DNA from 2 places in the Pseudomonas sp. B12(2026) genome. Region 2 is predicted to be linked to the other one. Evidence: predicted binding sites of a transcription regulator. Region 2 holds the regulator's gene; the other holds the start of a gene.
The links. The regulator FliA, encoded in region 2, starts transcription of late flagellar genes. The targets are predictions, from matches to a motif close to CTAAAGTTTNNNNNNNNNNNGCCGNTAA.
Positions count from the first base shown of each region.

Region 1 (15,627 bases), 2.9 Mb from region 2:
CCTGGGCGATGGAGTCGCCCAGGGTGCGGCCGGAGTGCAGGCTGCGCACCACCTGGTCGAGGAAGTTGGGCATCTGCCGGATCATCCGTTGCAGGCGGCGCTGGTACAGCACGTTGAGCAGCAGGTGCCCGCCGGCCAGCGCCAGCGCCACGGCGCCCAGGGCGCCGGGCACGCCGCCCAGGCGGGCGCCGAGCAACATCAGCAGCAGCGCCGCCACGCCGAAGCCCAGCAGCCAGCGGCGCATGTCGGCGACGCCCGCCCGCCGCAGGCGCCGGGCCAGCCAGTGGCTGCTGCGGCCGCGCGCCGCTTCCGCCGGCAGCGCGCCGCTGCCGCTCAGGCGCCGCAGCACCTGCTCGTTGTGCCGCGTGCGCCAGGCCATGACGCCGGTCAGCACGCCGAACAGGCCCAGCGCCAGGCTGACCGCGCCGAGCAGCAGGGCGCCGCTCACATCAGCACCTGGCGGAACTTCAGCCCGCCCGGCTGGGCGGTGCGGACGAACTGTCCGCTGCCGCGCCGATCGAGGCTGAACAGGGCGTTGGTGACGTACACTCCGTCGCGCACCTCCAGCACTTCGATGATCTCGCTGATGCAGCGCCGGCCGCTGGCCAGGCGGGTGATCTGCACGACGATGTCCAGCGCCGAGCAGAGCATCTGCCGCAGGGTCTGCTCCGGCACGCGCTGGCCGGTGAGGCCGACCAGCATTTCCAGGCGCAGCAGCGAGTCCATCGCGGAGTTGGCGTGCACGGTGCTCATCGAGCCGTCGTGGCCGGTGTTCATCGCCTGCAGCACGTCGAGCACTTCCACGCCGCGGATCTCGCCGAGGATGATGCGGTCCGGGCGCATCCGCAGGGCGTTGCGGATCAGGTCGCGGGCGGTGACCTCGCCGAAGCCCTCGGCGTTCGGCGGACGGGTTTCCAGGCGCACCACGTGGTTGTGGCCCAGTTGCAGCTCGGCGGTGTCCTCGATGGTGACGATGCGCTCGCGCTCGTCGATGAAGCTGCTCATCACGTTGAGCAGGGTGGTCTTGCCGGTGCCGGTGCCGCCGCTGATGAGGATGTTGCAGCGGCTCTCCACCGCCTGGCGGAGGAACGCCAGCATCGGCTCGTCGACGCTCTGGTAGCCCAGCAGGTCGGCGCTCTTGAGCAGTTCCTTGCTGAACTTGCGGATCGACAGGCACGGGCCGTCCAGCGCCACCGGCGGGATGATCGCGTTGACCCGGCTGCCGTCGGGCAGGCGCGCGTCGACCATCGGGCTGGACTCGTCCAGGCGCCGCCCCAGCGGCGCGAGGATGCGCTGGATCACCCGCTGCACGTGATGGTCGTCGATGAAGCGCAGGTCGCTCTGGTACAGCCGGCCGCCGTGCTCGACGAACACCCGGTCCGGGCCGTTGACCAGGATTTCCGAGATGTTCGGGTCGCGCAGGAGGATTTCCAGCGGGCCGAAGCCGGTCAGCTCGTCCACCACCTCCTCGGCGAGGCGGTCGAGCTCGTAGCGGGAGATCGCCAGCTGGCGCCGCGCGGCATATTCACTGACTTTCTCGGCGACGTACTGGGCCACTGCCGGGCGCGCGCCCTCCAGCAGGTTCATGCCGTCTTCGTCGATCTCGTCGATGATGTAGCGGTGCAGGCGCATCTTCAGCGCCTGCAGGTCCTGGTCGTGCTGGCCGGAGAAGCCGCTGCCGTAGCTCATGGCCGCGCCGCCTTGGGCCAGCCGAGCCAGGCGAAGCGCCGCGGACGTTCGCCGGGGCTCGCCCCGAGGTTGTCCGCCAGGTCGCGCAGCTTGATCGTCAGCGGGTCGCGCGGCGACAGCTCGAACAGGCTCTGGCCGATGTTCTTCGCCCGCAGGCGCGCCTCGGGCGAGGCAGGCAGCACGCCGAACAGTTCCAGACCGAACATCCTCGCCAGAGCCGGGGCATCCGGCGGGACGGAGGGCCAATAGCGCTCGATCAGCAGCTCGATGCGCGGCAGCGCGGGGCTGCGTTCGCGCAGCCGGCGCAGGCGTTCCAGGCCCTTGCGGCAGGACGGCACGCTCTGGTCGACCAGCCACAGCACGCGGTTGGCCTGCGCCAGCAGCTGGCTGGCGAGCTCGCCCTCGGCGACACCGGTGAGGTTGACCAGCACGTGGCTGAAGGCGCCGCGCAGGTTGCCCAGCAGCAGGTAGAGCTCGGCGGTGGTGACCCGCTCCAGTATGCCGGGCTCGTCCGACAGGCTGAGGATGCGCAGCCCGGAGTCGTGGCGGGTGAAGGCGCTGTCGATCAGCGTCTGGTCGAGGCGGCGCAGGTTGCGCATGGCATCGGCGAAACTGAAGGCCGAGTCCATGCCGAGGATCGCCAGCGCCTCGCCGCAAGGCTGGCCGATGTCCACCAGCAGCACGCGGTTGTCGGCCTGGCGTTGCAGCGCCAGGGCCAGGTGCAGCGCGACGAAGGCGCCGTCGGCATCCGGCCGGGCGTTCACCAGGCTCACCAGCTCGCCCTGCCGCGCGGCGCTCACCGGCACGCTGGGCAGGCGCCCGCCGAGGCGCCGGACCAGGCCGCTCAGCTCGCTGGCGCGGGCGCCGTAGGTGACGAAATCGCGGGCGCCGGCGCGCATCGCCGCCAGCACCAGCTGGTTGTCCAGGCCATCGCCCACGGCCACCACCGAGAGCAGCGGCCGGGCCGACACCAGCCCTTCGATCAGCGAGCTCTGCGTCACCAGGTTGGCCTTGTTCAGGCTGGTGAACAGCACGCCGGCGCCGGTGACGTCGAGCAGCGCCAGCAGCTCTTCCAGGGTGCCGCTGCTGGCGACCACCACCTGCCCGCTGCTGGCCAGGCTGCTCTGCAGCCACTCCTGCTCGCCGGGATGCTGAACCAGTGCGACGAATGTCTGACTCATGCTGCCGCTCCCTTCCCGTTCCCCACGGCCCGTTCTCTGGCGGGGTGCCGCGTCATAGGTGTCCATCAGCGCGACATCCCGCTGCTGGCCCGGCGCTGGTCGAAGCGGCCGTCCTCGAGGAAATAGAACTCGCCGAACCCGGGGTCGTACTTGCGCAGGCCCTCGCCGGGCAGCGTCGGCAGCGCCGCGCTCGCCGCCAGCGGCTGGACCAGGTGCGGGGTGACGATCATCAGCAGCTCGCGGTCGTCCTTGTCCAGGTTCGAGGAGCGGAACAGCGCGCCGATCACCGGGAGGCTGCCGAGGAAGGGGAACTTGTCGATGTTGCTGATGGTGCTGCTGCTGATCAGCCCGCTGATCACGAAGCTCTCGCCGTCGGCCAGCATCACGCTGGTGTCGGTGCGCCGCACGGTCAGGGCCGGCACCGCGATGTCGTTGGTGCGGATGCCGCTGGAGAAGTCCAGCTCGCTGACTTCCGGCGCCACTTTCAGGGCGATGCGCCTGTCGTCCATCACCGTGGGGGTCAGGGTCAGGCGGACGCCGAATTCCTTGTACTGGATGGTGATGGTGTCGTTGTTGCCGTTGGGCACCGGGATGGGGAACTCGCCGCCGGCGAGGAACGAGGCGCTCTGCCCGCTGGTGGCCACCAGGCTCGGGCGTGCCAGGGTGTAGGCGAAACCGCTGCCCTCCAGGGCATTGATGAAGCCCAGCCACTTGCTGCTGCCGCCGCCCCAGATGATGTTGAAGCCGCCGTTGGCGGTGCCGAAGGTGCCCCCCAGGTTGCCCGCGCTGTCCAGCTGCAGGCCGCCCAGGCTGCCCGGCGAGCCGAGCACGAAGGTGTTCGAGCCGCGCCGCACCAGCGAGGTGCTGGCCTGCTTGAGCTTGCTGCGGCTGACTTCGACGAAGCGGATGTCGGTCTGCACCTGGTTGGACAGCCCGGCGGCGAGGTTGCCCGGCACGCCGCCGGCATCGGCGATCGCCCGCGAGCCGACGCGCACCACGCTGCTCATCGGCTGGTCGCTGCAGGGGGTCCAGATCAGCAGGCTGGTCAGGCCCTCGGCCTTGCCGGTGATGAGGAAGTCACGCTTGTCGACCACCTGCACGTCGGCGATCTCCGGATCGCCGATGGCCAGGCGCTTGATCGGCACCGGCAGCTGCTGGTCGAGCTGGGCGCCCTGCTGGACGTCGAGGGTCAACTGCCGGCCGGAGAATCCGGCGCAGGCGCTCGGCACCGCCTGCGCGGCCGAGTGGACGGCACAGGCCAGCAGCGCGGCCAGCGACAGGATGAGGCGCTTGGGCATCGATGCGCTCCTTGCTCAATGTGCTTCGCGGGTAACGGTGGTACCGCGGTAGACCACGACGCCCGGGCTCACCGCCGACGCCGGAACCTGCCGCACGGCGGGCGCCGGACGGGCCTTGCCGAGCAGTTGTTCGAGGGTGACCGGCTGGCTGCCGGCGGCATTCAGCGAGGCCTGGATATAGCCGCCCTGCTGCTCCTTCTCGTAGAGGTTCTCGTCCTTGCTGCGCACCGCCAGGCGCAGCGAGCCGGCCTGGCTGGCCAGCATCAGGCGCGCGGCGGCCTCGGCCGGCACGGCCAGCACCGCGGTGCGCGGCGGGCGCGGGGTCTTGTCCTTCGGATCGCCGCCGTTGCGCACCTGGCCGTCGCGGGCGACGGCGATCTGCTCGCCATAGGTGAGGACGCGCACTCCGGGCAGCACCACCTGGGCGCTGAGGACGCGGTCGGTGCTCTGCTGGTCCTGGACGAACAGCATGACGTCGACGTAGTCGCCGGGGAGCACGAAGCCGCCGCCGCCGATCACCTCGTCCACCGCGATGGCCATGGCCCGCTCGTCCGGGCGGATGGTCCGCGCCAGCGGCCCGCCCGGCTCCACCAGCGCGGCGGAAACGATGCTGCCGGCCGGCACCGCGACCCACACGCGCTGCCCGACCAGCGCCTCGGGCCTGGGGTAGCTGCCGGCCGGGGCGGTGTGCAGCAGCTCGATGGCGAGATCGTCCTTGCCGATCACCGTCAGCGCCGCGAGGTCGCGCCGCGCCACCACCACCGGCGTGCGTTGCAGCTTGTCCGCCTCCGCCAGCGCGGCGGGCGCCACCTCCTGCGCCGCGCCGGCGACCGGCGCCGCCGGCTTGCCCAGCGACAGTCCCAGATATCCCACAACCCCTGCGCACAACAGCAACAGCCCGGCGAAAACCATCAGCACCTTGCTATTCATGTCCACATCCTTGGCGTTATCGGGACGCGTGGACCCAAGGTCCACAGCCTGATCGGAAGTCACAACACCGGCAGCACCGGCATACGTCCTTCAGACCCTTGTCGTTATTTCGGCCGCCTGGGGAAATTCAGAAATAACCTTTCCGCATAATGGCCAACTGCTTGTTCCAAAGCAGAATTTAGTTGCTGCGGTAATAGCGTCAAATGCCGGCGATAAATTTCCAATCCTCAGTTAGTTCTACTTCGCCATGACTATAACTTTTGTATTAGTGCCATTTGATCAATTGCATTCCGCCATGCCGGGCCTAGCCTGACGGTGAAGTCGGGGCGCCGCCCCGGTGGTGCTGCAAGGAGCAACCGCGATGAACCTGAATATCAAAGACCTGAGTCTGAAGTTCTACTGCAAGGCAAAAGCGCTACTGACCGAACGGGAAGGTGCAACCGCTATCGAATATGCGGTAATTGCCGGGTTGATCGCGGTGGTCATCATTGCCGGGGCACGTAGCCTCGGACTTGATATCAACAGCATGTTCACCAATATCAGCAACGCGCTGCCAAGCGGGACACCAGCTTCGGAGTAAGCGGAAAATACACTTCCGCAACACAACCAAAGAACTTCCTCCCGGCTGCAATTCGTTGCGGCCGGGCGTATGTCCATATTCAAGTTAAAGTCTTCGAGCAAACGGCCGATACATCCTGCCTATCCCTTCGTTTCACCTGCAGGATGCTTTTCCAATGCTTCGCTCGCTGTCCTTCGCCAGGAAGATTCTTCTGGCGGCCTCCCTCGTGGTCATCTTCGCCTTCGCCTGCTTCATCCTCTTCAACGACTTCCGCCAGCGTCAGGCCATCCAGGCCGACACCGAGACCTCCCTGCACCAGATCGGCAGCCTGACCGCCAGCAATATCCAGAGCTGGCTGGAAGGCCGCATCCACCTGGTGGAAATGCTCGGCGCGCAACTGGGCGAAGCCGACCCCAGCGCCGAACGCATCCTGCACCTGCTGGAGCAACCCGCGCTGCAACGGAACTTCCTCTCGGTCTACCTGGGCGAAGCCGCCACCGGCGTCTTCACCATCCGCCCCTTCTCGCCCATGCCCGACGACTATGACCCGCGCCAGCGCAGCTGGTACAAGGGCGCCGTGGCGGCCGGCGGGCTGGTCGTCACCGAGCCCTTCCTGGATGCCGGCACCAAGGAGCCGATCCTCGCCATGTCCATGCCGGTCATGCGCAACGGCCAACTGCTCGGCGTGGCCACCGGCGACATGAAGCTGGAGACCATCACCGGCATCATCAACTCGCTGAACTTCAACGGCGACGGCTACGCCTTCCTGGTCAGCGACGCCGGCAAGATCCTCATCCACCCGGATGTCGACAAGGACTTCAAGAATCTCGCCGAGGTCTACCCGCGCGGCACCCCGCAAGTCCGCCCCGGGGTCCAGGAAGTCGTCGCCGACGGCCGTACCCAGCTGGTCTCCATGACCCATGTCGAAGGCCTCCCGGGCGCCAACTGGTATGTCGCGCTGGTGCTCGACAAGGACGCCGCCTACGCCATGCTCAGCGACTTCCGGACCTCGGCCATCATCGCCACGGTGGTCGCCATCGTCGCCATCCTGCTCCTGCTGGGCATGCTCATCCGCGTGCTGATGGCGCCGCTGACCGACATGGGCCGCGCCATGCAGGACATCGCCCAGGGCGACGGCGACCTCACCCAGCGCCTGAAGGTCGCCAGCAACGACGAGTTCGGCGTGCTGGCCAACGCCTTCAACCGCTTCGTCGAGCGCATCCACGAATCGATCCGCGAAGTCGCCTCCACCGCGCGCAGCCTGCACGACGTCTCGCAGCTGGTGGTCAACGCCTCCAACTCGTCGATGAGCAACTCCGACGAGCAGGCCAACCGCACCAACAGCGTCGCCGCCGCGATCAACGAACTGGGCGCCGCCGCCCAGGAGATCGCCCGCAACGCCGCCGATGCCTCGCACCACGCCACCGACGCCTCGCACCAGGCCGGCGACGGCCGCCAGGTGGTCGAGCAGAGCATCAGCGCGATGAACCAGTTGTCCGACAAGATCAGCTCGGCCTGCGCCAACATCGAGGCGCTGAACAGCCGCACGGTGAACATCGGGCAGATTCTGGAGGTGATCAAAGGCATCTCCGAGCAGACCAACCTGCTGGCGCTGAACGCCGCCATCGAAGCCGCCCGCGCCGGCGAGGCCGGTCGTGGCTTCGCCGTGGTCGCCGACGAGGTGCGCAACCTGGCGCACCGCGCCCAGGAGTCGGCGCAGGAAATCCAGAAGATGATCGAGGAGCTGCAGGTCGGCGCCCGCGAGGCCGTGGATACCATGACCGAGAGCCAGCGCTACAGCCTGGAAAGCGTGGAGATCGCCAACCGCGCCGGCGAGCGCCTGGCCAGCGTCACCCACCGCATCGGCGAGATCGACGCGATGAACCAGTCGGTGGCCACCGCCACCGAGGAACAGACCGCCGTGGTCGACTCGCTGAACATGGACATCACCGAGATCAACACGCTGAACCAGGAAGGCGTGGAAAACCTCCAGGCCACCCTGCGCGCCTGCGCCGACCTGGAGAACCAGGCCGGCCGCCTGCGGCATCTGGTGGACAGCTTCCGCATCTGATCGGTGCGGCAATGAAAAAGGCGCCTTCGGGCGCCTTTTTCGTTCGCGAGCAAGCTCGCTCCTACAGGTCAGGTCGAGCCTGGCTTGCTCGCTGGCAACCAACCTGTCTCACCGCTGAAACACCCGCGTCAGAGCCACGCCTACCGTTCGTCCGACTCTTTCAAGCTTCCCTGGGCCGCGCCGAAACCAAGGGTGAAGGCCCCTGATACCACCAACAAACCGGGCCTGTCGTCACCGCCGGGACAAGGGAGTTCCGGCCACGCCCGCACGGCTATCCGCCGCGCCGGCGCCGTCCGTTTCACACCACGGGGACGGACGTTCCACGGCGACATCGGACCTGTCGCCCGGACCGCCGCCGTTCAGGCATCCCACTACTTCCGGATTCGACGCAGCATGATCAAGAGCCTGAAATTCAGCCATAAGATCCTCCTGGCCGCCTCGCTTGTTGTTTTCTCCGCTTTCGCCCTCTTCACCCTCTACAACGACTACCTGCAGCGCAACGCGATCCGCGAGGATCTCGAAAACTACCTGCGGGAAATGGGCGACGTGACCGCCAGCAATATCCAGAACTGGCTGAGCGGCCGGCTGCTGCTGATCGAGAACACCGCCCAGACCCTCGCCCGCGACAGCTCGCCGGAACACCTCACCGGCCTGCTGGAGCAGGACACCCTGCACAAGACCTTCATGTTCACCTACCTGGGGCAGGAAGACGGCGCCTTCACCATGCGCCCCAACGACGCCATGCCCGACGGCTACGACCCGCGCACCCGCCCCTGGTACAAGGACGCCCTGGCCGCCGGCGGCACCACGCTCACCGAGCCGTACATCGACGCCGCGACCCAGCAACTGATCATGACCGTGGCCACCCCGGCCCGCGCCGGCGGCAAGACCCTGGGCGTGGTCGGTGGCGACCTCGGCCTGCAGACCCTGGTGCAGATCATCAACTCGCTGGACTTCAGCGGCATGGGCTACGCCTTCCTGGTCAGCGGCGACGGCAAGATCCTCGTGCACCCGGACAGGAACCTGGTCATGAAGTCCCTGGCCGACGTCTACCCGCGGAACACGCCGAAGGTCGGCGCCGGCTTCAGCGAGGCCGAGAGCAACGGCCAGACCCGCATCCTCAGCTTCACCCAGGTGAAGGGGCTGCCCTCGGTGAACTGGTACATCGGCCTGTCCATCGACAAGGACGCCGCCTACGCCATGCTGAACAAGTTCCGCACCTCGGCCATCGTCGCCGCGGTCATCGCCATCGTCGCCATCCTGCTCCTGCTGGGCATGCTGATCCGCGTGCTGATGACCCCGCTGACCAACATGGGCCGCGCCATGCAGGACATCGCCCAGGGCGACGGCGACCTCACCCAGCGCCTGAAGGTCGCCAGCAACGACGAGTTCGGCGTGCTGGCCAACGCCTTCAACCGCTTCGTCGAGCGCATCCACGAATCGATCCGCGAAGTCGCCTCCACCGCGCGCAGCCTGCATGACGTCTCGCAACTGGTGGTCAACGCGTCCAACTCATCGATGAGCAACTCCGACGAGCAGGCCAACCGCACCAACAGCGTCGCCGCCGCGATCAACGAGCTGGGCGCCGCCGCCCAGGAAATCGCCCGCAACGCCGCCGATGCCTCGCACCACGCCACCGACGCCTCGCACCAGGCCGGCGACGGGCGCCAGGTGGTCGAGCAGAGCATCAGCGCGATGAACCAGCTCTCCGACAAGATCAGCTCGGCCTGCGCCAACATCGAGGCGCTGAACAGCCGCACGGTGAACATCGGGCAGATTCTCGAAGTGATCAAAGGCATCTCCGAGCAGACCAACCTGCTGGCGCTGAACGCCGCCATCGAAGCCGCCCGCGCTGGCGAGGCCGGTCGTGGCTTCGCCGTGGTCGCCGACGAGGTGCGCAACCTGGCCCACCGCGCCCAGGAGTCGGCGCAGGAAATCCAGAAGATGATCGAGGAGCTGCAGGTCGGCGCCCGCGAGGCCGTGGACACCATGACCGAAAGCCAGCGCTACAGCCTGGAAAGCGTGGAGATCGCCAACCGCGCCGGCGAGCGCCTGGCCAGCGTCACCCACCGCATCGGCGAGATCGACGCGATGAACCAGTCGGTGGCCACCGCCACCGAGGAGCAGACCGCCGTGGTCGACTCGCTGAACATGGACATCACCGAGATCAACACGCTGAACCAGGAAGGCGTGGAAAACCTCCAGGCCACCCTGCGCGCCTGTGCCGACCTGGAGAACCAGGCCGGCCGCCTGCGGCATCTGGTGGACAGTTTCCGCATCTGATCGGTGCGGCAATGAAAAAGGCGCCTTCGGGCGCCTTTTTCGTTCGCGAGCCAGCTCGCGCCTACAAGACTCGCCCCGACCTGTAGGAGCGAGCTTGCTCGCGAACCGCCCGGCGACAATGCCTCAGGGTGAATCGCTTTCGTAGGAGCGGATCTCATCCGCGAAGGGCGGGCACAGCCCGCCCCCCCCTCAGCGCCGCTTGCTCCCGCCCAGCAACGCCCCCATCAACCCGCGCACCAACTGCCGACCGATCTGGTTGGCCGCCTGCCGCACCACGGTCTTCGCCGTCTGGCTGGCCAGGGTGCCGAGCAGCTCGCCGGCCAGTCCGCCGAGGTCGCTGCCGACACCCTTCTCTTCGGGTTTTTCCTGGGTCGGCGCCATCTTGTCGTCGGCGCGGCCGGTCAGACGCTCGTAGGCGGATTCGCGGTCGATCGGCTGGTCATAGCGGCCGGCCAGCGGCGAACGGCGGATCAGCTCCGCGCGCTCGGCGTCGCTCAGCGGGCCGATACGCGATTGCGGCGGCGCCACGGCGACGCGCTGGACCATGGCCGGCGTGCCCTTCTCCTCCAGCGTGCCCACCAGCGCCTCGCCGATGCCCAGCTCGGTCAGCACCGCAAGGGCGTCGAACGCCGGGTTGGGACGGAAGCCGTCGGCCACCGCGCGCAGCGACTTCTGCTCCTTGGCGGTGAAGGCGCGCAGGCCGTGCTGGATGCGCAGGCCCAGCTGCGCCAGCACGTCGTCTGGCAGGTCGCTCGGCGACTGGGTGACGAAGTACACGCCCACGCCCTTGGAACGGATCAGCCGCACCACCTGCTCCAGGCGGTCCTGCAGCGCCTTGGGCGTGCCGTTGAACAGCAGGTGCGCCTCATCGAAGAACAGCGCGAGGACGGGTTTGTCGGCGTCGCCACGCTCGGGCAGCTGCTCGAACAGTTCCGCCAGCAGCCAGAGCAGGAAGGTGGCGTAGACCTTTGGCGCCTCGTGCACCAGCTTGCTGGCGTCGAGCAGGTGGATGCGCCCGCGACCGTCGGCCTCGGGGCGCAACAGGTCTTCCAGTTGCAGCGCCGGCTCGCCGAAGAACTCCTCGGCGCCCTGCTGCTCCAGCAGCGCCAGGCGCCGCAGCAGGGCCTGGGAGGAGGCGCCGGTGAACAGCGCGCGGTCCTCGCCGAGGATTTCCGGGTGCTCCTTGAAGTGGTTGAGCAGCGCCTTGAGGTCCTTCAGGTCGAGCAGCAGCAGGCCTTCGCGGTCGGCCACCTTGAACGCGGCGAACAGCGCCGCCTGCTGGCTTTCGGTCAGCTCCAGCAGGTTGGCCAGCAGCAGCGGGCCCATTTCCGACAGCGTGGTGCGCAGCGGGTGGCCGGTCTTGCCGGCGACGTCCCAGATGCTCACCGGGTAGGCCTGCGGCTTGTGGTTCAGCCAGGGCATGCTGGCGATGCGCTCGGCCACCTTGCCCTGCGGGTTGCCGGCGGCGGCGATGCCGCACAGGTCACCCTTGATGTCGGCGGCGAAGACCGCGATGCCGGCGTCGCTGAAGGATTCGGCCAGGCGTTGCAGCGTGACCGTCTTGCCGGTGCCGGTGGCGCCGGCGATCAGGCCGTGGCGGTTGGCGAGCTTCCAGGGCTGGCCGACCGGCTGGCCGTCGGGACCTGCGCCAATGATGAGTTCGTTCGTTGCTGGCATCCGTCATTCCCCTGATATGGATGGTCGCGATGGTTCGTCCACCAAGACTGGCGCGTCACGCTGCACTGTGCAAACCGGCGCGCTCAGACCTTGAAGACATGCTTGAGGTAGTGGAGGAAATTCTCGTCCCTGCACTGGGTCTTGCCCGGCGTGTCGGAAATCTTCGCCACCGGCTGGCCGTTGCAAGCGGTCATCTTCAGCACGATGTTCATCGGCACGACGCCGGGCACATCGCAGGTGAAATGGGTGCCGATGCCGAAGCTGACATCGATGCGGCCGCGCACCGCCCGGTAGATTTCCAGGGCGCGCGGCAGGTTCAGGCCGTCGGAGAACACCAGGGTCTTGCCGCGCGGGTCGATGCCCAGGTGCTCGTAGTGACGGATGGCCTTTTCCGCCCACTCCAGCGGGTCGCCCGAGTCGTGGCGCAGGCCGTCGAAGAGCTTGGCGAAATACAGGTCGAAATCGGCCAGGAAGGCATCCATGGTGATGCAGTCGGTCAGGGCGATCCCCAGCAGGCCGCGGTATTCGCGGACCCAGCAGTCCAGCGCGGCGGCCTGGCTGTCGATCAGCCGCGGGCCGAGCTGCTGGTGCGCCATCAGCCATTCGTGGGCCATGGTGCCCAGCGGCTTCACCCCCAGCGTGCGCGCCAGGTGCACGTTGCTGGTGCCGACGAAGTGGCCGGGGAAGCCGTCGCGCAGGTCGCGCACCACGGCTTCGTGTACCGGATAGGAGAAGCGCCGGCGGGTGCCGAAGTCGGCCATCTTGAAGCCGGCCAGCTCCTCGGCGCTGGCTTCGCCGCGCAGCCAGTCGAGCTTCTCCTGCAGGCGATCGCGCACGGCGGCCAGCGAGGCCCCCGGATAACGGTGGCGGTTGCGCACTTCGCTGATGGTCGCCAGCAGCGGCACCTCGAAGAGGATCACGTGCAGCCAGGGGCCCTTGAGGCGGAGGAAGAATTCGCCATTCTCGACACCCAGCTGCACGTAGCAGGGGTTGAAGCGGAACAGGCCGAGGAAGCGGATGAAGTCCGGCGTGAAGAATGGAATGCGTTCGAGGAAGGCCAGCTCCTGGGGCGCGAACGACAGCTCCGACAGGTGCTCGATCTGCTCGCGCACGGGGTCGAGGTAGGCGCGCAGGTCCTCCTCGTTGCGGCAGCGGAACTCCCACTCCACTTCGGCGTTGGGGTAGTTGTGCAGCACCGCCTGCATCATGCTCAGCTTGTAGAAGTCGGTGTCCAGCAGGTTCTGCACGATCCGCCGGGAAAATGCGCTGTCGCTCATGCTCGTCTCGTCGCAGGCTTCGAAGCAGCAGTCTAACCCGCCGCCCACAAAAAACCCCGCCGAAGCGGGGTTCTCGTCAGATACGCGAAGTCAGCGCGATTGCGCGACTCCACCCTGCGACATGCCGAACAGGAACAGCAGCAGGTCCTTGTCGGGACTCGCGACCTGTTGCTTGGCACGCATGTTGGGCGGCATCGGACAGGCGTCCAGATCAGCCCTGGTGGAAACGACCGAGGGGGAGGGTTCATGCCAGGCTGCCGCAGCCAGGGTCGCCACCCCGAGCGCGCCGAGCAGGAGCAAACTTCGCGTAACTTCTAATTTCATGTCTGCAACCCTTTGATGGCGCTGCCAAACGCCGCTTGGTAACCATAGACAAACGCCTGCCACTGCGCTTCTGTCCACGACGAACGGCGTTTCACCTGGCGGAGGTCATGACGCGCGGCGCGCTGGGCGCTGAAGCGTCGGCGGGCCTTCTCCAGGTCGATCAGTGCCACTTCGATCCTGTCGCCGTCCACCCGCACGAAGACGTGCTTGAGGTACAGGCAGCCATGCTGCCAGTGGCCGGCGTTAAGTTTGGCGAGGGTACTACCGTATTGTTGCAGAATTCTTTGGTGCAACGCTTCGCCCCAGCGTTCGCGGTCGCCACGGGCGTAGCAGTCTTCCAGGCTGGAGAAACCGTCGAGGGATTCGGTGACCAGCAGCGCCTGCCATTCGCCGTTGACCTTGCGGCAACCGGCGTAGACCAGGGTCGGCACCTTCACGCCCAGGGCCTCGGCGGCCTTCAGCGCGTCACGCTCGCGGATGGCGGTGGGAAAACCGAAGGGATGCAGCAGATCGCGGTAGATGTGCCCCATCTGCTGCTTGCGGTACAGCAGGCGTCCGTCGGCTGTCAGGACACGCTGCACACCGCTTTCGCCGCCGCGCCGCCGATTCGGTTCCTCTACCCATTTGCCGGGAATCTGCAACCAGCGATCGATGGCGTTTTCACCGGAAATTTGCTGCAGAGATGCCAGATCAGCGGACATCGTTACTCCTTACGCAGAATGTAGACCCGCCACATGTGGATGAACGGGACGAAATCGATGTGATCCTGAACCTTGAAACCCGCTTGGCGGAACTCCGCCTCGATGGTCTGGGCCGGAATCACGAAACGGTTCTGGTAGGCGTGCTTCTTGCGGGAGGCTTCGGCGCGCTTGCGTTTCCAGGACTTGAAGTTGCCATCCACCCACATCGACAGGATCACCGAGTCACGGGTGACGCGGTGGAACTCGCGCAGCATGGTCCGTCGGTCGTCCGCCTCGCCGATGTGGTGCATCAGGCGCATCGAGAAGATGCTGTCGACGGCGTTGTCCGGCAAATCGATGGCAAACGCGGAAGTGTGCAAAGGCCGAACGCGTTTTACAACCTCTTCCGGCTGGCCGGCGCAGGCGACGGCGATCATGTCCGGCGAGTTGTCGGCGCCGATGATCACGCGGTTTTCCTTTTCGGCCAGCATCGGCCAGAAGCGTCCGGCGCCGCACGGCAGGTCGAGCACCAGATTGGGCTGACCGGCGAGCTTGAGCGCCTGGCGGGCTACTTGCACATCCCGCCAGTGGGAAAGTTTCCGCGACAATCCGGCCTGGTGCTTACGCAGATAGCGTTCGGCGTGCTCGCGGTCGTATTTCTGGGAAAACTCCAGGTCGACGGGTTTTTCGCTCATCGGATGCATACCTATCCATATGTCGGGTAGAACGATAAGAATCAGCCTGTCACAGGCCGGTCATGCACTTGTGAATATTTCGTCAAGCGACGGCCAGGCGGACCTCGAAACGGCAGCCATGCGGCTCGACCGGACACAGGCTCACGTCCCAGCCTTCAGAAGCGCAGATCCGCTTGACCAGCGACAATCCCAGCCCAAGCCCCTCGCCACGCGGGTTTGCGCCACGCACGAAAGGTTGGAACACGAGCTCGCGCTGCTCTTCGGGAATGCCCGCGCCGGTATCCTCGACAGAAAATCCGTCCGCGGAAAGTTGTAAGCGGATGCTGCCGGCTTCGGTGTAATGCATGGCATTGCGCAATAAATTGCTCATCACCGAGCGCAGGAACGGTGCGTTGAAATGGCCGGGCATGGCCTCCGCACCCTCGAACTCCAGGCGCAGGCCTTTCGCCTCGATCGGTCCGCGCCATTGCGTGACCAGTTCCTCGGCGATCCGCTGCAACCCCGACTGCGGAACTATGCCCATGTCCTTGCGCTGCGCGCGCGCCAGCAACAGGAAGGTCTGCACCAGGTCGCGCATTTCCTCGCAGGCGCTGGTCATCCGCGCCAGCTGGCTGCGGGCCCTGGCGCTCAGGCCGGGCTCCTCGGCCAGCAGTTCGCAGCTGGTGGCGATCACCATCAGCGGTGTACGCAGTTCGTGGCTGACGTCGCTGGTGAAGAGCTTTTCCCGGGTCAGCACGTCGTGCAGGCGGCCCATGGCGTAATCGAAGGCGGCCGCCAGTTCACCCACTTCGTCGTTGGCATAGTCGGGCGCCATCGGCGGCGCCAGCTCCAGCAGTTGGTCACGGTGGCGGACCTGTCGCGCCAGGCGGGCCACCGGCTCCATGACCTTGCGCGAGAGCAGCCAGCCGAGCAGGCCGGCCAGGGTCAGGCTGAGCACGTAGCCGGTCACCACGGCGGCGTAGA
Region 1 is NZ_CM173430.1:1,180,646-1,196,272, reverse strand. It holds gene AC3B6A_RS05655 (type II secretion system F family protein) at 1-448, opposite strand, end outside; gene tadA (type 4b pilus Flp biogenesis ATPase TadA) at 445-1,689, opposite strand; gene tadZ (type 4b pilus Flp biogenesis protein TadZ) at 1,686-2,870, opposite strand; gene AC3B6A_RS05640 (type II and III secretion system protein family protein) at 2,936-4,168, opposite strand; gene cpaB (Flp pilus assembly protein CpaB) at 4,184-5,098, opposite strand; gene AC3B6A_RS05630 (Flp family type IVb pilin) at 5,472-5,678, shown strand; gene AC3B6A_RS05625 (methyl-accepting chemotaxis protein) at 5,833-7,728, shown strand; gene AC3B6A_RS05620 (methyl-accepting chemotaxis protein) at 8,122-10,011, shown strand; gene AC3B6A_RS05615 (helicase HerA-like domain-containing protein) at 10,201-11,688, opposite strand; gene pncB (nicotinate phosphoribosyltransferase) at 11,772-12,965, opposite strand; gene AC3B6A_RS05605 (hypothetical protein) at 13,056-13,289, opposite strand; gene AC3B6A_RS05600 (lipopolysaccharide kinase InaA family protein) at 13,286-13,990, opposite strand; gene AC3B6A_RS05595 (class I SAM-dependent methyltransferase) at 13,993-14,664, opposite strand; gene AC3B6A_RS05590 (sensor histidine kinase) at 14,747-15,627, opposite strand, start outside.
Region 1: AC3B6A_RS05620 (methyl-accepting chemotaxis protein) is a predicted target of FliA. The motif match lies at 7,888-7,915, and genes of this name have one in related genera.

Region 2 (15,627 bases):
CTGGGCCAGCACTACCGCTACCAGTACGACGCCGCCGGGCGCCTGGTGAGCGAACGCGACTTCGCCGGCTGCCTCACCCGCTACAGCTACAACGCCATCGGCTGGCTGACCGAGAAACACTGCGCCGACGGCGCACGCATCCACTACCACTACGAGCTGGACTCGGCACGCCTGACCCGCATCGAGCAGCACCCCGCCAATGGCCCCGTCGAAATCACCCATCTGGGCTACGACACCAACGGCCACCTGATCCGCATCAGCAGCCTCGGCGCCCTGATCGAATACCAGCGCGACGCTACCGGCCGGGTGATCCTCGAGCGCTGCAACTACCGCGAGATTCGCCATCAGTACGACGCCGACAGCGGCCTACCCGTCATCCTCCAGGCCGGCGCTTTCTTCGAACCGGAAACGGATCGCCAAGCCAATGCCGCCCTCCCTGACATTCGCTGGCAGCACGATCAAAGCGGCGACCTGGCCAAACTCAACATCGGCGACCACGCCCCGCTCGCCGTCCTTCGCGACGCCCTCGGCCGCGACATCCAGCGCCACAGCAGCGCGGGTTTCCTGCAACAACAGCAGTACAACCGCATCGGCCTGCTCAGCGCCCAAAGCGCCGGCCGGGCCCGGACCGTCGCCGGGCTGCCGAGCGAACTGCAAAGCCACGTCCAGCGCAACTACACCTATGACAAAGCCTTCAACCCCCTCCAGATCGACGACTCGCGCTGGGGCCGCAGCCGCTACCAGTACAACGCCAACGACCAGATCATCGCCGCCCACCTGGGTGGCGCCCATCTCCAACGCTGGCGCTACGACAAAGCCCTGGACCTGATCAGCGAAGCCCAGCCCTTGGCCGCAAGCGAACACGGCCAGGCCATCGAACAACAAGGCGGGCGCGTCGTGCGCTGCGGGCCCGACCGCTACGAATACGACGCCTGCGGCCGGCTGATCGGCAAAACGGTACAGCGCAACGGCTTCCGCCCCCAGCGCTGGGCCTACCGCTGGAACGCCGACAACCGCCTCACCCAACTGCACACGCCCGGGGGCGAACACTGGCGCTACATCTACGACGCCCTTGGCCGGCGCATCAGCAAGTTCCTGGTCATCCACGGCACCGTGGACACCCGGCAGATCGTCGGCGAGGAGTACTTCTGGAGCGGTGAACACCTCATTGAAGCCGCCCCCATCCGCGCCGATGGCGAGATTCTTTACGAGCAGGCGACCAGTTGGACCTACGCACCGGGCAGCGTCACGCCCATCGCCCAACGCAAGAACGGCAAGCTCTGCTACATCGTCACCGATCACCTGGGCAGCCCGCGCGAACTGCTCAGCGAGCAGGGCGAACTGGTCTGGTCCAACAGCCCCAACGTCTGGGGCTGGGCGCGACTCTGGAAAGCCGCCAATGACGACGGCGATGCCGTGGAATGCCCCTTCCGTTTCCCCGGCCAGTACTACGATGCGGAAAGCGGCCTGCACTACAACCGGCACCGCTACTATGACCCGCAGACGGCGCAGTACCTGAGTCCGGACCCATTGGGGTTGGGCGGGGGGAACCGGCCTCAGGGGTATGTGCATAACCCGATGGGGTGGGTGGACCCATTGGGATTAGCTCCCTGCCCAGCTAGCGGATCTCTTGATTGGTCAGGGGTAAACCCGAAAGGTGAATCGGCACCCGATCATGTTATGCGTCATGGAGCTGATATTGCTGATAGAGCTGCTCACGGCGTATTTGTTGAAGACCCGATAACTACCACTAACAAGGCATGGGATATTGCAGTGCGCGACGGAATACAGCCCACAGTTGGAGGCAATGGAAATTGGAACTATGCAATACCATATCCAGACGCAGGCCTGGGTGGAGGGAGGTCCGGCGCAGCAGCAGGCACCCCGATACTAAATAACGTGCGAATAGTTACCAAACCGAATAGCAATACTGTAGTGACATCCTTCCCGGAGTAGGCAGTGAACACAAAATACTTTGTAGCAATGGCGTGCAGCGTTGGCGAATACAATCAGAGCGATGAGTTATTTCTGATCAAGCTAAAAGACAATAGAATAGCAGGGCTATCTGTAGAGTTCGAATACATGACATGCGATATAGCCATGTCATGCAATCCAAACGAACACACAAAAGCCAAGTGGTTTGGAATCCCTCCTGAAGATCAAGATTGGAACTGGGCCCCAGCCTCACTTGATGACATAACCAGGCTCAAATTAGAAAAGTACATAATTGGATCAAAAAATGACATTAGCTCTTTTTTACCTCTCGACCCTCTCTAAATTAATAAAAACATCTATTAACGAATAAGAGAAAGGCTGATTTTTCAACCAAGATGCATGCGCCATCCACTGCAGCCTTACCACTACACTTACGGCGCCTGTAGCCGGCGTATCCGCAAGTTTTAGGTCATCCACAACACGACAGACAAAACACACCATCGAAGACGACATATATCTAGAAGAAGAAAAAGCGGATTATACCAAGAGACGCCAAGCATGAAACCTCGCAAAGAAGATATAATTAACTCAATAATTGATCTAGAGACAATTAGAACAACATTAGCACGCATTGGCAGCCAAAATGAAGAGTCAGTAGAAGAGCTATCACTAGCAATCTGCTATTTTGTTTTAAAATTTAATATTTTCAAAAAAACCCAAATAACCCAAAACTTAATGATCAATTTAATAAAAGAAGACCGTGAGGCCACAAAAGAACTCGAATCCGCACTAGAAAACTTTAAGCGATTCGAACTACCAAATCCTGTTACACCAGAAGATATAAAAATCATTATAAATAATCAATTCATCAACTAAAATAGCAGAATAAATAAAGCAGATTCATTATTCAGTAAAATAAAGCGGCCAGCTTATCCACCGACAAGGCGGCATCGTCCGCTGCGGCCCTGACCGCTACGAATACGGTGCTTGGAGCTGACGTATCCTCAGGCTCTAGGTCATCCGCGGCACGACGGATAAACAACAGATCGTCGGCGAGGAGTACTTCTGGAGCGGTGAACACCTCATTGAAGCCGCCCCCATCCGCGCCGATGGCGAGATTCTTTACGAGCAGGCGACCAGCTGGACCTACGCACCGGGCAGCGTCACGCCCATCGCCCAGCCCGCGCCCGTGGCGGAAAATACATCCCAAGGCCATCTAGAAGATGAATGAAAAAATAATTGATTTCATACTTAAATAAACAATCATAAAGACCGACCAAGGTATACCCATAGACATCAGAACACTACTTAGTCAAAAGCAAGAAGTACAAAATTTCACAATTAGCGAACAGGACAATCTTTACGAGATAAACATATATTTGAAGGACATGAAAAAACACAAGGAAATACTGCTGAGCATGGTGTCCTATTTACAGTATAGCGGAATGGTATTCCATCAGATGAGCGATGATGGAGACGAACCATCGTATCATTTTATAACAGCAACAGAAAAAAATCAACCGGCTTCTACTGTAAAGTTCTTTTCCATGATCAACATGGTAAGGATTAGAACAATCTCGGCGTAGAGGATTGCAAGATCAAAGGAGATATAGCACTAAATGAAAAAACAACAAAACCCACAAGGAGACACTGAGAAAATAAAGAGCCTAACCTATGCTGCAACTCAATTGGAAACTATAGTCCCATCAATTGACAGAATCGCATCAGGATTCCCCGACAGCACTAGAGCATCGCTGGCACTGTTTCTATTCTTTAAAGAGAATGATGTTTTAAATAAATTATCCAAGACCAGAAGAATAATAGTCGACGAACTCAGGAAAATTCTCAGCTCTGAAGAGTATGATGAGTGGTTAGAAAGTGATATGCCACCATGGAAACCACCATATGATTCCACTATGGAGGAACTGATTGAGGCCATTCGAGAAACCGAAGCGCCTTAATTTATAAAATAAAACCGATAAGATAACGGCTCGTGGATCTAGAGCGTTGTAATCCCTGAACTGCAGACCACCGCCGGCGAGGAGTACTTCTGGAGCGATGAACAGCTCTACGAAGACTCAAAGCGAAATACGCCGAAGCGCCGCCCCTCCGCCAGCCCGATCAGGCGCCCTACTCTTCCGGCTTGCGCTGGTGCAAGCGCGCAACCAGTTCGGCTTCGGCCTGGGACAGTCCGCAGCTCTGGGTCAGGTCGGCGGCCGAGGCGCCCATGCCGACCAGGCGCGCGGCCTGGCTGTAGGACAGCGTGGAGGGGTCGCGCTGCTCCATGCGCGTCAGGCGCTCGGGCAGCGGGGCGACCTGCCTGCCCAGCTCGCGCAGTTCCTCGCCCATGCGGACGTTGACCTGCTGGTAGGACTCCAGGCACTTGCCCTGCGCCTTCAGGCGCTGTTCGAGCTCGGCGATCCGCGCGGCGTGCTCCGCCGCCTGCGCCAGCTGGGCGCGCTGACGCCGCGCCAGCCAGGCGCACGTCCCGGCGAGGCCGGCACAGGCCACGCCGAGGATCACCAGCGCGATCAGCACCTCAGATGCTCTCCAGCTCCGACCACTCTTCCTCGGTCATCATCTTGTCCAGCTCGACCAGGATCAGCAGTTCGCCGTTCTTGTTGCAGACGCCCTGGATGAACTTGGCCGACTCCTCGTTACCGACGTTGGGCGCGGTCTCGATCTCGGACTGGCGCAGGTAGACCACCTCGGCGACGCTGTCGACCAGGATGCCCACCACCTGCTTGTCCGCCTCGATGATGACGATGCGGGTGTTGTCGGAGACCGGCGCCGGGTCCAGGCCGAAGCGCTGGCGGGTGTCGATCACGGTGACCACGTTGCCGCGCAGGTTGATGATGCCCAGCACGTAGCTCGGGGCACCGGGCACCGGCGCGATCTCGGTGTAGCGCAGCACTTCCTGGACCTGCATCACGTTGATGCCGTAGGTCTCGTTGTCCAGGCGGAAGGTGACCCACTGCAGAATCGGATCTTCGGCACCTTGCGCTGACGTTTTCTTCATATCCCTTCGCCTCTTCGTCTAACCGCGCCGCCAGCGGCGCGGTGGCTTTCGTTAAATGGATTGGCGTTCAAATCAGTGCGCGCTCAATGCTGCGGGCGCCGCGTCGCGTTGCTGGCGATCAGTTCGGCCAGGGCCGAGACGTCGAGCAGCGCGCACATCTGTTCGATCACCGTGCCGGCCAGCCACGGGCGCTGCTGGCGCTGGCTGCGCCATTTCACCTCGGACGGGTCCAGGCGCACCGAGCGGCTGACCTGGTGCACCGCCAGCCCCCACTCGTAGCCCTGCACGGAAATCACGTACTGCAAGCCTTCGCGATAGTCGTCGCGGTAGCGCTCGGGCATCACCCAGCGCGCGGTGTCGAGCACCTTCAGGTTGCCGGCCTGGCCCGGCAGGATTCCGAGGAACCAGTCCGGCTGGCCGAACAGCGGGGTCAGGTCGTGGCCCGCCAGCGGGTAGATCGAGCCCAGGCAGACCAGCGGCACCGCCAGGGTCAGCCCGGCGACGTCGAACAGCAGGCACTCGAAGGGCTCGGCAGCCCACACCGGGCGGCCGTTGTCCAGCAGCGCCAGCGGCGCGGCGGGCATCTCGGCGCTGCCCGGCTGGCGCAGCTCGATGACCTGCGCATCCTGCACCGCCCGGCTCGGCGGCGCCACCACGGGCGCGGCCGCGACCGGCGGCGCGGCGGGCTCGCGGGCGAGGCTCAGGCGCGCATCGCGCACCTGCTCTTCGAGCACCGCGGCTTCGAATTCGTCCAGGCTGATGCTGTCGCGCTGCGGCTCCACCAGGGTCGGCTGGGGCTCGACGACGACCGCCGGCAGCGGCTCGGCACTGGCCAGGGCGACCGGCGCCGGCGCAACGGGCGCGGCAACCGGCGCCGCCGGCTCGTCGGCGAAGTCTACGAAGGCATCCTGCAGCAGCGCGTCCAGGTAGGACTGCAGCGCAAGCTGGGGACGCGTGGCGGTAACGGAACGACTCATGGGTGATGACCGCGCAAGGGGACTTTCCAGCCTATCGGCCGTGCAGCAGCGAGACTTGAACGCTCTCGTCGGATTCTTTGTTCGAGGCCGGCCATGCTCAGGCCACCTGCGCCGCCGGCAACTGTGCCAGCAGATGCTTGAGCAGCGCGCGGTAGGCGATCACCCCGCGGCTGTTGGCATCGTTGCGCGACGGCACCAGGCCGTGGCGGCTGGCGTCGCGCAGCTTGGTGTCCACCGGCACGAAGGCCTGCCAGAGCGTGTCGGGATAGGTGTCGCGCAGCACCCGCAGTGCGCCCAGCGAAGCCTGGGTGCGGCGGTCGAACAGGGTCGGCACGATGGTGAACGGCAGCGCCTGCTTGCGCGAGCGGTTGACCATCGTCAGGGTGTTGACCATGCGCTCCAGGCCCTTGAGGGCGAGGAACTCGGTCTGCACCGGGATCACCAGGTGCTGGCTGGCCGCCATCGCGTTGACCATCAGCACGCCGAGCAGCGGCGGGCTGTCGATGATCGCGTGGTCGAACTGGTTCCACAGCTGCGCCAGGCTCCTGGCGATCACCAGGCCCAGGCCGTTCTGCCCCGGCGACTGGCGCTCCAGGGTGGCCAGCGCGGTGCTCGACGGCAACAGGCGGATGTTCTCGTGGCTGGTCGGCAGCAGCAGTTGCTCCGGCAGCCCCTCGGGGACGCTGCCCTGGTGCAGGAACAGGTCGAACACGCTGTGCTCCAGGGTGTCCGGGTCATGGCCGAAATAGCTGGTCATCGAGCCGTGCGGGTCGAGGTCGACGATCAGCACGCGCTTGCCGGCGTCGGCCAGCAGGCCCGCCAGGGCGATGGAGGATGTGGTCTTGCCGACGCCACCTTTCTGGTTGGCTACCGCCCAGACTTTCATAGTGCTCGCTCCGCGCTGACCGAGGATCGGCTCAGGGTTTTCATGCTGCTCACTTTCATTGCCCTGCCGCCGATGACGAAGAATTGACGGCGCCGCCCGCGGGCGCCTCACCGGCAAGCACCGGTGCAGGTTGCGTGCCAGCATGTCGCAGCGCCGGGTCCGCCTGCGCCTTGCCGCTGCCCACGCCGCTGACGCTGCGGCGCACCTCCAGGTTGCGGGAGATCACCAGCACCACCCGGCGGTTGCGCGCGCGCCCTTCCGCCGTCGCGTTGTCCGCCACCGGCTGGAATTCACCATAGCCCACCGCCGCCAGCCGGCCGGCGTCCAGCCCGTCCTGGGCGAGCATGCGCACGATGCTCGCGGCGCGGGCCGCCGACAGTTCCCAGTTGGTCGGGTACTGGGCGTTGTGGATCGGCACGTTGTCGGTGAAGCCTTCGACGTGCACCGGGTTGCGGTAAGGCGCCAGAATTCCGGCGACCTTCTCGATGATGCCGAAGGCGGCGTCGTTGGGAATCGCATCGCCGCTGGGGAACAACAGGCTGGAATTGAGGGTGATCTCGATCCAGAACTCGTTGCCGCGCACGCTGACCTGGTCGCTCTTGATCAGCTCGCCGAACGCCTGGCGCATGCTCTCGGAAATCTGCTCCAGGGTGTCCGGGCTGCCCTGGGGCTGGCCCTCGTCCATCGGTTCGTTCAGCGACTGGTCCGGCTGCTGGGTGCGCGGCCGCTCCTCGCCGACGGGGATCGGGCGGACCGCGCGGTCGGGCTGGTTGAACACGCCCGTGAGGGTTTCCGAGAGGATCTTGTACTTGCCCTGGTTGATCGAGGAGATCGAGTACATCACCACGAAGAAGGCGAACAGCAGGGTGATGAAGTCCGCGTAGGACACCAGCCAGCGTTCGTGATTCTCGTGTTCCTCGTGGCGGCGGCGGCGAGGCATTGGCGTCCCCTCCTCAGCCGGCGAAGCCTTGCAGCTTCAGTTCGATGGAGCGCGGGTTCTCGCCCTCGGCGATGGACAGCAGGCCCTCCATCAGCATCTCGCGGTAGCAGGATTGGCGCAGCACGATGCTCTTGAGCTTGTTGCCCACCGGCAGCAGCAGCAGGTTGGCCAGGCCCACGCCATAGATGGTGGCGACGAAGGCCACGGCGATGCCGCCGCCCAGCTGGCTGGGGTCGGCGAGGTTGCCCATCACGTGGATCAGGCCCATCACCGCGCCGATGATGCCGATGGTCGGCGAGTAGCCGCCCATGCTTTCGAACACCTTGGCCGCCGCCAGGTCGCGGCTTTCCTGGTTGTACAGGTCGACTTCGAGAATGCTGCGGATGGCTTCCGGCTCGGTGCCGTCCACCAGCAGTTGCAGGCCCTTGCGCGCGAAGGGGTCGTGCTCGGCGTCGGCGACGCTTTCCAGGCCCAGCAGGCCCTCCTTGCGCGCGGTCATGCTCCAGCCGACCACATGGCCGATGCCGCCGACCAGGTCGACCCTGGGCGGCAGGATGATCCAGCGCAGCAGGTTCACCGAACGCTTGAGCACCGGCACCGGGGTCTGCAGCAGCGCGGCGGCCAGGGTGCCGCCGACCACGATCAGCGCCGCCGGGCCGTTGGCCAGCGCGCCGACATGCCCGCCCTCGAGGAAGTTGCCGCCGATGATGGCGACCAGCGCGAGGATCAGGCCGACCAGGCTGAGCACATCCATCAGCCGCAGGCCTCGGTGAGGTGGCGGCCGATATCGTCCAGGCCGTACACCGCGTCGGCGAGGCCGGCCTTGGCGATCGCCATCGGCATGCCGTAGATCACGCAGCTGGCCTCGTCCTGCGCCCACACCTGGCTGCCGCTCTGCTTGAGCATCCGCGCGCCTTCGCGGCCGTCGGCGCCCATGCCGGTGAGGACCACCGCCAGCACCTTGTCGCCGTAGGCCTTGGAGGCGGAGCCGAAGGTCACGTCGACGCAGGGCTTGTAGTTCAGCCGCTCATCGCCGGGGAGGATGCGCACCGAGCCGCGCGCGTCAATCATCATCTGCTTGCCGCCGGGGGCCAGCAGGGCCACGCCGGGGCGCAGCTGGTCGCCGTCCTCGGCTTCCTTGACGGTGATCCGGCAGAGCTTGTCCAGGCGCTCGGCGAAGGCCTTGGTGAATGCCGCCGGCATGTGCTGGATCAGCACCAGCGGCGCGGGGAAGTTGGCAGGCAGCTGGGTCAGGACCCGCTGCAGCGCCACCGGCCCACCGGTGGAAGTACCGATGGCCACCAGCCGGTAGGGCTTACGCTTTGGGGCGGCGGACGGCGCCGGCGCGGCGGGCGCGGGGCTGCCGGCGGAGGCCGGCGCGGCATGGCGCGCGGCGCTGGCGGCGGCCGGCGCGGGCATCGGGGTGGTGGTGGCGTAGGCGGCGAAGCGGCGGTTGCTGCGGGCGATGGTGTGGACCTTCTCGCACAGCAGCTGGCGCACCTTGTCCGGGTTGCGCGAGATGTCCTCGAAGTTCTTCGGCAGGTAATCGACGGCGCCGGCGTCCAGCGCGTCCAGGGTCACCCGCGCGCCCTCGTGGGTCAGCGAGGAGAACATCAGCACCGGCGTCGGACAGCGCTGCATGATGCTCCGCACGGCGGTGATGCCGTCCATCAGCGGCATCTCGTAGTCCATGGTGATCACGTCGGGCCTGAGCGCCAGCGCCTGATCGATCGCCTCGCGGCCGTTGGTGGCCGTACCGACCACCTGGATCTGCGGGTCGGCGGACAGAATCTCCGAGACACGGCGGCGGAAGAATCCCGAATCGTCCACCACCAGGACTTTGACAACCATAGACACTCCTGAATAAAGCCTTGCCGCGCGCGGGCGTCCCCGCGCGCCGAAATCAGATACGCCGTGCGTAGCGCTTGAGCATGCTCGGCACATCGAGGATCAGGGCGATGCGCCCGTCCCCGGTGATGGTCGCCCCGGCCATGCCCGGCGTGCCCTGCAGCATCTTGCCCAGCGGCTTGATCACCACCTCTTCCTGGCCCACCAGCTGGTCGACCACGAAGCCGATGCGCTGGGTGCCCACGGAGAGGATCACCACATGGCCCTCGCCCGGCTCGTCATACTGCGCGCCCGGCACCAGCCAGCGCTTGAGGTAGAACAATGGCAGGGCCTTGTCGCGGACGATCACCACTTCCTGGCCGTCGACCACGTTGGTGTTGGACAGGTCGAGGTGGAAGATCTCGTTGACGTTCACCAGCGGGAAGGCGAAGGCCTGGTCGCCCAGCATCACCATCAGGGTCGGCATGATCGCCAGGGTCAGCGGCACCTTGATGACGATCTTCGAGCCCTGGCCCTTGGCCGAGTAGATGTTGATGATGCCGTTGAGCTGGGAAATCCGGGTCTTCACCACGTCCATGCCGACGCCGCGGCCGGAGACGTCGGAAATCTCGGCCTTGGTCGAGAAGCCCGGGGCGAAGATCAGGTTGTAGCAGTCGGACTCGGAGAGGCGGTCGGCGGCGTCCTTCTCCAGCAGGCCCTTCTCCACCGCCTTGGCGCGCAGCACGTCCGGGTCCATGCCCTTGCCGTCGTCGGAGATCGACAGCAGGATGTGGTCGCCCTCCTGCTCGGCGGACAGCACCACCTTGCCCGAGCGCGACTTGCCGGCAGCCTCGCGCTCGTCCGGGCCTTCGATGCCGTGGTCCACCGCGTTGCGCACCAGGTGCACCAGCGGGTCGGCCAGGGCCTCGACGAGGTTCTTGTCCAGGTCGGTTTCTTCGCCGATCAGCTCCAGGTTGATCTCTTTCTTCAGCTGGCGCGCCAGGTCGCGGACCTGCCGGGGGAAGCGGCCGAAGACCTTCTTGATCGGCTGCATGCGGGTCTTCATGACCGCCGACTGCAGGTCGGCGGTGACCACGTCGAGGTTCGACACGGCCTTGGCCATCGCCTCGTCGCCGCTGTTGGCGCCCAGGCGCACCAGGCGGTTACGCACCAGCACCAGTTCGCCGACCATGTTCATGATGTCGTCGAGGCGCGCGGTGTCCACGCGCACCGTGGTTTCCGCTTCGCTGGCCGATTTGTCCGGATGCGCGGCGCGGGCGGCCTCGGCGGGCTTGGCGGCGGCCGGAGCCGGCGCGGCGGCGGGCTTGGGCTGCGGCGCGGGAGCGGCGGCTTTGGCAGCGGGCTTGGCGGCCGGTTGAGCGGCGGCGGCCGGCTCGTCCTTGGCGCCGCCGAACTGGCCCTTGCCGTGCAGCTGGTCGAGCAGCGCCTCGAATTCGTCGTCGGTGATGTTGTCGTCGCCAGCGGCGGCGGGGGCGGCGGCATTCCCGGCCGGGGCGGCAGCCGGCTCTTCCTTGGCGCCGGTGAACTGGCCCTTGCCATGCAGCTGGTCGAGCAGCGCTTCGAACTCGTCGTCGCTGATCTCGTCGCCGGCGGCCGGTGCCTGCGCGCTCGCGGCGGGGGCGGCGCTGGCGGGCTCCTTGGCGCCGCCGAACTGGCCCTTGCCGTGCAGCTGGTCGAGCAGCGCTTCGAATTCGTCGTCGGTGATGTCGTCGTCGGAGGCCGCTTCGGCATCCGCCGCGGGCGCGGGCTCGGCGGCGGCCGGCTCCAGGGCGTCCATCAGTTGCTCGAACTCGGCGTCGGTGATGTCGCCGTAGGCGGCGGGAGCCTGCGCAGCAGGCTCGGGCTCGGCGGCCGGCGGTGCCGCGGCCGGTTCGTCGCCAGCCGGCTCGGCCAGGCGCGAGAGCGCGGCCAGCAGCTCGGGCGTGGCCGGGGTCGGCTCTTCCGCATCGCGCACCTGCTGGAACATCACGTTGACGGTGTCCAGCGCCTGCAGGACCACGTCCATCAGCTCGGCATCCACGCGGCGCGCGCCCTTGCGCAGGATGTCGAACACGTTCTCGGCGATGTGGCAGCACTCCACCAGCGCGTTCAACTGGAGGAAGCCCGCCCCGCCCTTGACGGTGTGGAACCCACGGAAGATTGCGTTGAGCAGGTCCATGTCATCCGGGCGGCTTTCCAGCTCAACCAGTTGCTCGGACAGTTGCTCGAGGATCTCGCCGGCCTCCACCAGGAAGTCCTGGAGGATCTCGTCATCGGCGTCGAAGCTCATTCGGTGCTCCCTACAGTGTCAACGACACTCAAAAACCTAGGCTGGACAACAGGTCGTCGACATCGTCCTGACCGGATACGACGTCCTTTCTTGTATCGGCAGCGATCTGCGGACCTTCACCCTTGGACGATCTTTCTTTTTCCACCGCCTCGCGCATCCCCTCGTGGTCATGCTCGATGCCGGCGTAGCGGTCCACCTGGCCGGCCATCCAGACCAGCTTGACCAGGTTCGTCTCGACCTCGGTGACCAGCTTGGTGACGCGCTTGATCACCTGCCCGGTGAGGTCCTGGAAGTCCTGCGCCAGAAGAATGTCGTTGAGGTGCGCGGACAGCTTGCGGCTGTCCTGGGCGCTGCTGTAGAGGAACTGCTCGACGCGCTTGGCGAGGTCGCGGAAGGCATCGGCGCCCAGCTCGCGGCGCATGAAGCGCGACCAGTCTTCCTGCAGCGCCTTGGCCTCGTTCTCGATGTGCGAGACCACCGGGGTGCACTCCTCCACCAGGTCCATGGTGCGGTTGGCCGCCCTCTCGGTCATGGTCACCACGTAGGACAGGCGGTCGGTGGCGTCGGCGATCTGCGACATTTCCTCGGCGTGGCGGGAATTCGGATCGATCTGGAAGTTGACGATGGCGTTGTGCAGCTCGCGGGTGAGCTTGCCGACTTCCTGGTAGAGCCCACGATCGCGCGCCTGGGTGAGTTCGGAGATCAGCTGCACGGCGGTCTGCACTTCACCGCGATCGAGGCAGTCGACCAATTCGCGCGCGTGTTTTTTCAGGGTCGACTCGAAGTCACCCGCGGATTCGTTGACGAGATCCATGACGCCCTCTTGGCCAGCCTCAGCCGCCGACCCGCTCGAAAATCTTCTCGATCTTTTCCTTCAGCACCTGAGCGGTGAAAGGCTTGACCACATAGCCGTTGACCCCGGCCTGGGCCGCTTCGATGATCTGGTCGCGCTTGGCCTCGGCGGTGACCATCAGCACCGGCAGGTGCTTGAGGCGCTCGTCGGCGCGAACCGCGCGCAGCAGGTCGATGCCGGTCATGCCGGGCATGTTCCAGTCGGTGACGAGGAAATCGAAGTTGCCGCTGTGCAGCATCGGCAGCGCGGTGGTGCCGTCGTCGGCTTCCGCGGTGTTGGTGAACCCCAGGTCCCGCAGGAGGTTCTTGATGATGCGCCTCATCGTGGAGAAGTCGTCCACGATGAGAATTTTCATATTCTTGTCCAAACCGACCTCCATCGATACCAGGCACGTCCTGGCGGGCGTGCCGTCAATTCATCGAGCGTCATGCGCTCGTGCCGTGCGGGGACGTCAAAGGGACGTCACCCAGAGAATTCGAAACTCCTGCGAGCATTTCCTACAGAAAATGCCGCCGCGAAACTACCCGAAGCTCAGTGCGCGCGCCACTCCGCCAGACGCGCCCGCAGGCGCGCCGCGCACTGGCTGTGCAGCTGGCTGACCCGCGACTCGCTGACGCCGAGCACCTCGCCGATCTCCTTGAGGTTGAGCTCCTCGTCGTAATACAGCGCCAGCACCAGCCGCTCGCGCTCGGGCAGCTTGGTGATGGCGTCGGCGAGCGCCGCCTGGAAGCGTTCGTCCTCCAGGCCGTGGGCGGGCTCGTTGACCTGGTGCGAAGCGTCTTCGGCCAGGCCGCTGCCCTGCTCGCCGTCCTGCAGCAGATCGTCGAAGCTGTACAGCCGGCTGCCCTGGGTGTCGCTGAGGATGCCGTAATAATCCTCGAGGCTCATATTGAGTTCGGCAGCAACTTCCTGATCTTTAGCGTCGCGGCCGGTTCTCGCTTCGACGGTACGGATCGCGTCGCTGACCATGCGGGTGTTGCGGTGCACCGAGCGCGGCGCCCAGTCGCCCTTGCGCACCTCGTCGAGCATGGCGCCGCGGATGCGGATGCCGGCGTAGGTCTCGAAGCTCGCGCCCTTGCCGGCGTCGTATTTCTTCGCCGCTTCCAGCAGGCCGATCATGCCGGCCTGCATCAGGTCCTCGACCTGCACGCTGGCGGGCAGGCGGCCGAGCAGGTGGTAGGCGATCCGCTTGACCAGCGGCGCGTAGCGCTGGATCAGCTGGTCCTGGGAATTCTGTGCCTGCGCCTTGCTGTACATACGCGCTCCAGAGGCCGGCATCATGCGGCGGGTCCCGTGGCTGGATGCTGCACCAGGCGTTCGACGAAGAACTCCAGGTGCCCGCGCGGATTGGCCGGCAGCGGCCAGCTGTCGACCTTCTGCGCGATCGCCCGGAAGGCCAGGGACGCCTTGCTGCGCGGGAACGCCTCGTACACCGAACGCTGCTTCTGCACCGCCTTGCGCACCGACTCGTCGTAGGGGATGGCGCCGACGTACTGCAGCGCCACGTCGAGGAAGCGGTCGGTGACCTTGGTCAGCTTGGCGAACAGGTTGCGGCCCTCCTGCGGGCTGTGCGCCATGTTCGCCAGCACGCGGAAGCGGGTCATGCCGTAGTCGCGGTTGAGCAGCTTGATCAAGGCGTAGGCGTCGGTGATCGAGGTCGGTTCGTCGCAGACCACCAGCAGCACTTCCTGCGCCGCGCGGACGAAGCTCACCACCGAGTCGCCGATGCCGGCGGCGGTGTCCACCACCAGCACGTCGATGTTCTCGCTGATATCGCTGAAGGCCTGGATCAGGCCGGCGTGCTGCATCGGCGTGAGGTGCACCATGCTCTGCGTCCCGGAGGCCGCCGGGACGATGCGGATGCCGCCGGGCCCCTGGAGGATCACGTCGCGCAGATCGCATTCGCCCTCGATGACGTCGGCCAGCGTGCGCTTGGGCGTCAGGCCCAGCAGCACGTCGACGTTGGCCAGGCCCAGGTCGGCGTCCATCAGCATGACTCGCCGGCCGAGGTCGGCCAGCGCCAGTGCCAGATTCACCGACACATTGGTCTTGCCGACGCCACCCTTGCCACCGGTGACCGCGATTACCTGAACGGGATGCATGCCCATATCAATACCCTGTCTCGTCATTCAGCCGCCGCGCCTCCTGGCGCTGCGGCCCTGCCGGCCGCGGTGCTCTACCGCTTCCGGCGCTCGCGGATCGTCTCCCAGAGCATCCGCCTCGCCGGGCGGCCCAAGCCGGCCGCCCATCGCCCCACCACGGGGCTCTTCGAATCGTTCAGCCGGCGCGCTGGTACAGGCCGGCGAACAGGTCGGCCATGTCGTCCTCGCTCGGCTCTTCCGGCGCCTGCAGGCTCACCGCGCGGCTGACCAGCTGGTGACTGCGCGCCACCTGCAGGTCGTCCGGAATCTTCGGACCGTCCGCCAGGTAGGCCACCGGGAGGCGCCGGCCGATAGCCAGGGCGAGCGCCTCGCCGAGGCTGCCGGCCTCGTCCAGTTTGGTCAGGATGCAGCCGGCCAGGCCGCAGGCGCGGTAGTTCTGCCACGCCGCCTTGAGCACCTGGCTCTGGCTGGTCGCGGCCAGCACCAGGTAGTTCTGTACGTTGAGGCTCTGCGCGGCCAGCGCTTCGAGCTGCATGCGCAGCGCCGGATCGTTGGCGGACAGGCCGGCGGTATCGATCAGCACCAGGCGCTTGCGCGCCAGCGGCGCCATGGCCTGGACCAGCGACTGCCCCGGGCTGACCAGGACCACCGGCACATCGAGGATGCGGCCGAGGGTCTTGATCTGCTCCTGGGCGCCGATGCGGAAGTTGTCCATCGACACCAGGGCGATGCTCTGCGCGCCGTACTTGAGCACGTAGCGGACCGCCAGCTTGGCCAGGGTGGTGGTCTTGCCCATGC
Region 2 is NZ_CM173430.1:4,073,640-4,089,266, forward strand. It holds gene AC3B6A_RS18810 (RHS repeat-associated core domain-containing protein) at 1-1,956, shown strand, start outside; gene AC3B6A_RS18815 (hypothetical protein) at 1,960-2,277, shown strand; gene AC3B6A_RS18820 (hypothetical protein) at 2,494-2,811, shown strand; gene AC3B6A_RS18825 (hypothetical protein) at 3,555-3,896, shown strand; gene AC3B6A_RS18830 (DUF2802 domain-containing protein) at 4,066-4,473, opposite strand; gene AC3B6A_RS18835 (chemotaxis protein CheW) at 4,475-4,954, opposite strand; gene AC3B6A_RS18840 (CheW domain-containing protein) at 5,038-5,931, opposite strand; gene AC3B6A_RS18845 (ParA family protein) at 6,029-6,817, opposite strand; gene motD (flagellar motor protein MotD) at 6,873-7,757, opposite strand; gene AC3B6A_RS18855 (flagellar motor protein) at 7,771-8,511, opposite strand; gene AC3B6A_RS18860 (protein-glutamate methylesterase/protein-glutamine glutaminase) at 8,511-9,608, opposite strand; gene AC3B6A_RS18865 (chemotaxis protein CheA) at 9,661-11,874, opposite strand; gene AC3B6A_RS18870 (protein phosphatase CheZ) at 11,903-12,688, opposite strand; gene AC3B6A_RS18875 (chemotaxis response regulator CheY) at 12,708-13,082, opposite strand; gene fliA (RNA polymerase sigma factor FliA) at 13,259-14,008, opposite strand; gene fleN (flagellar synthesis regulator FleN) at 14,005-14,835, opposite strand; gene flhF (flagellar biosynthesis GTPase FlhF) at 15,005-15,627, opposite strand, start outside.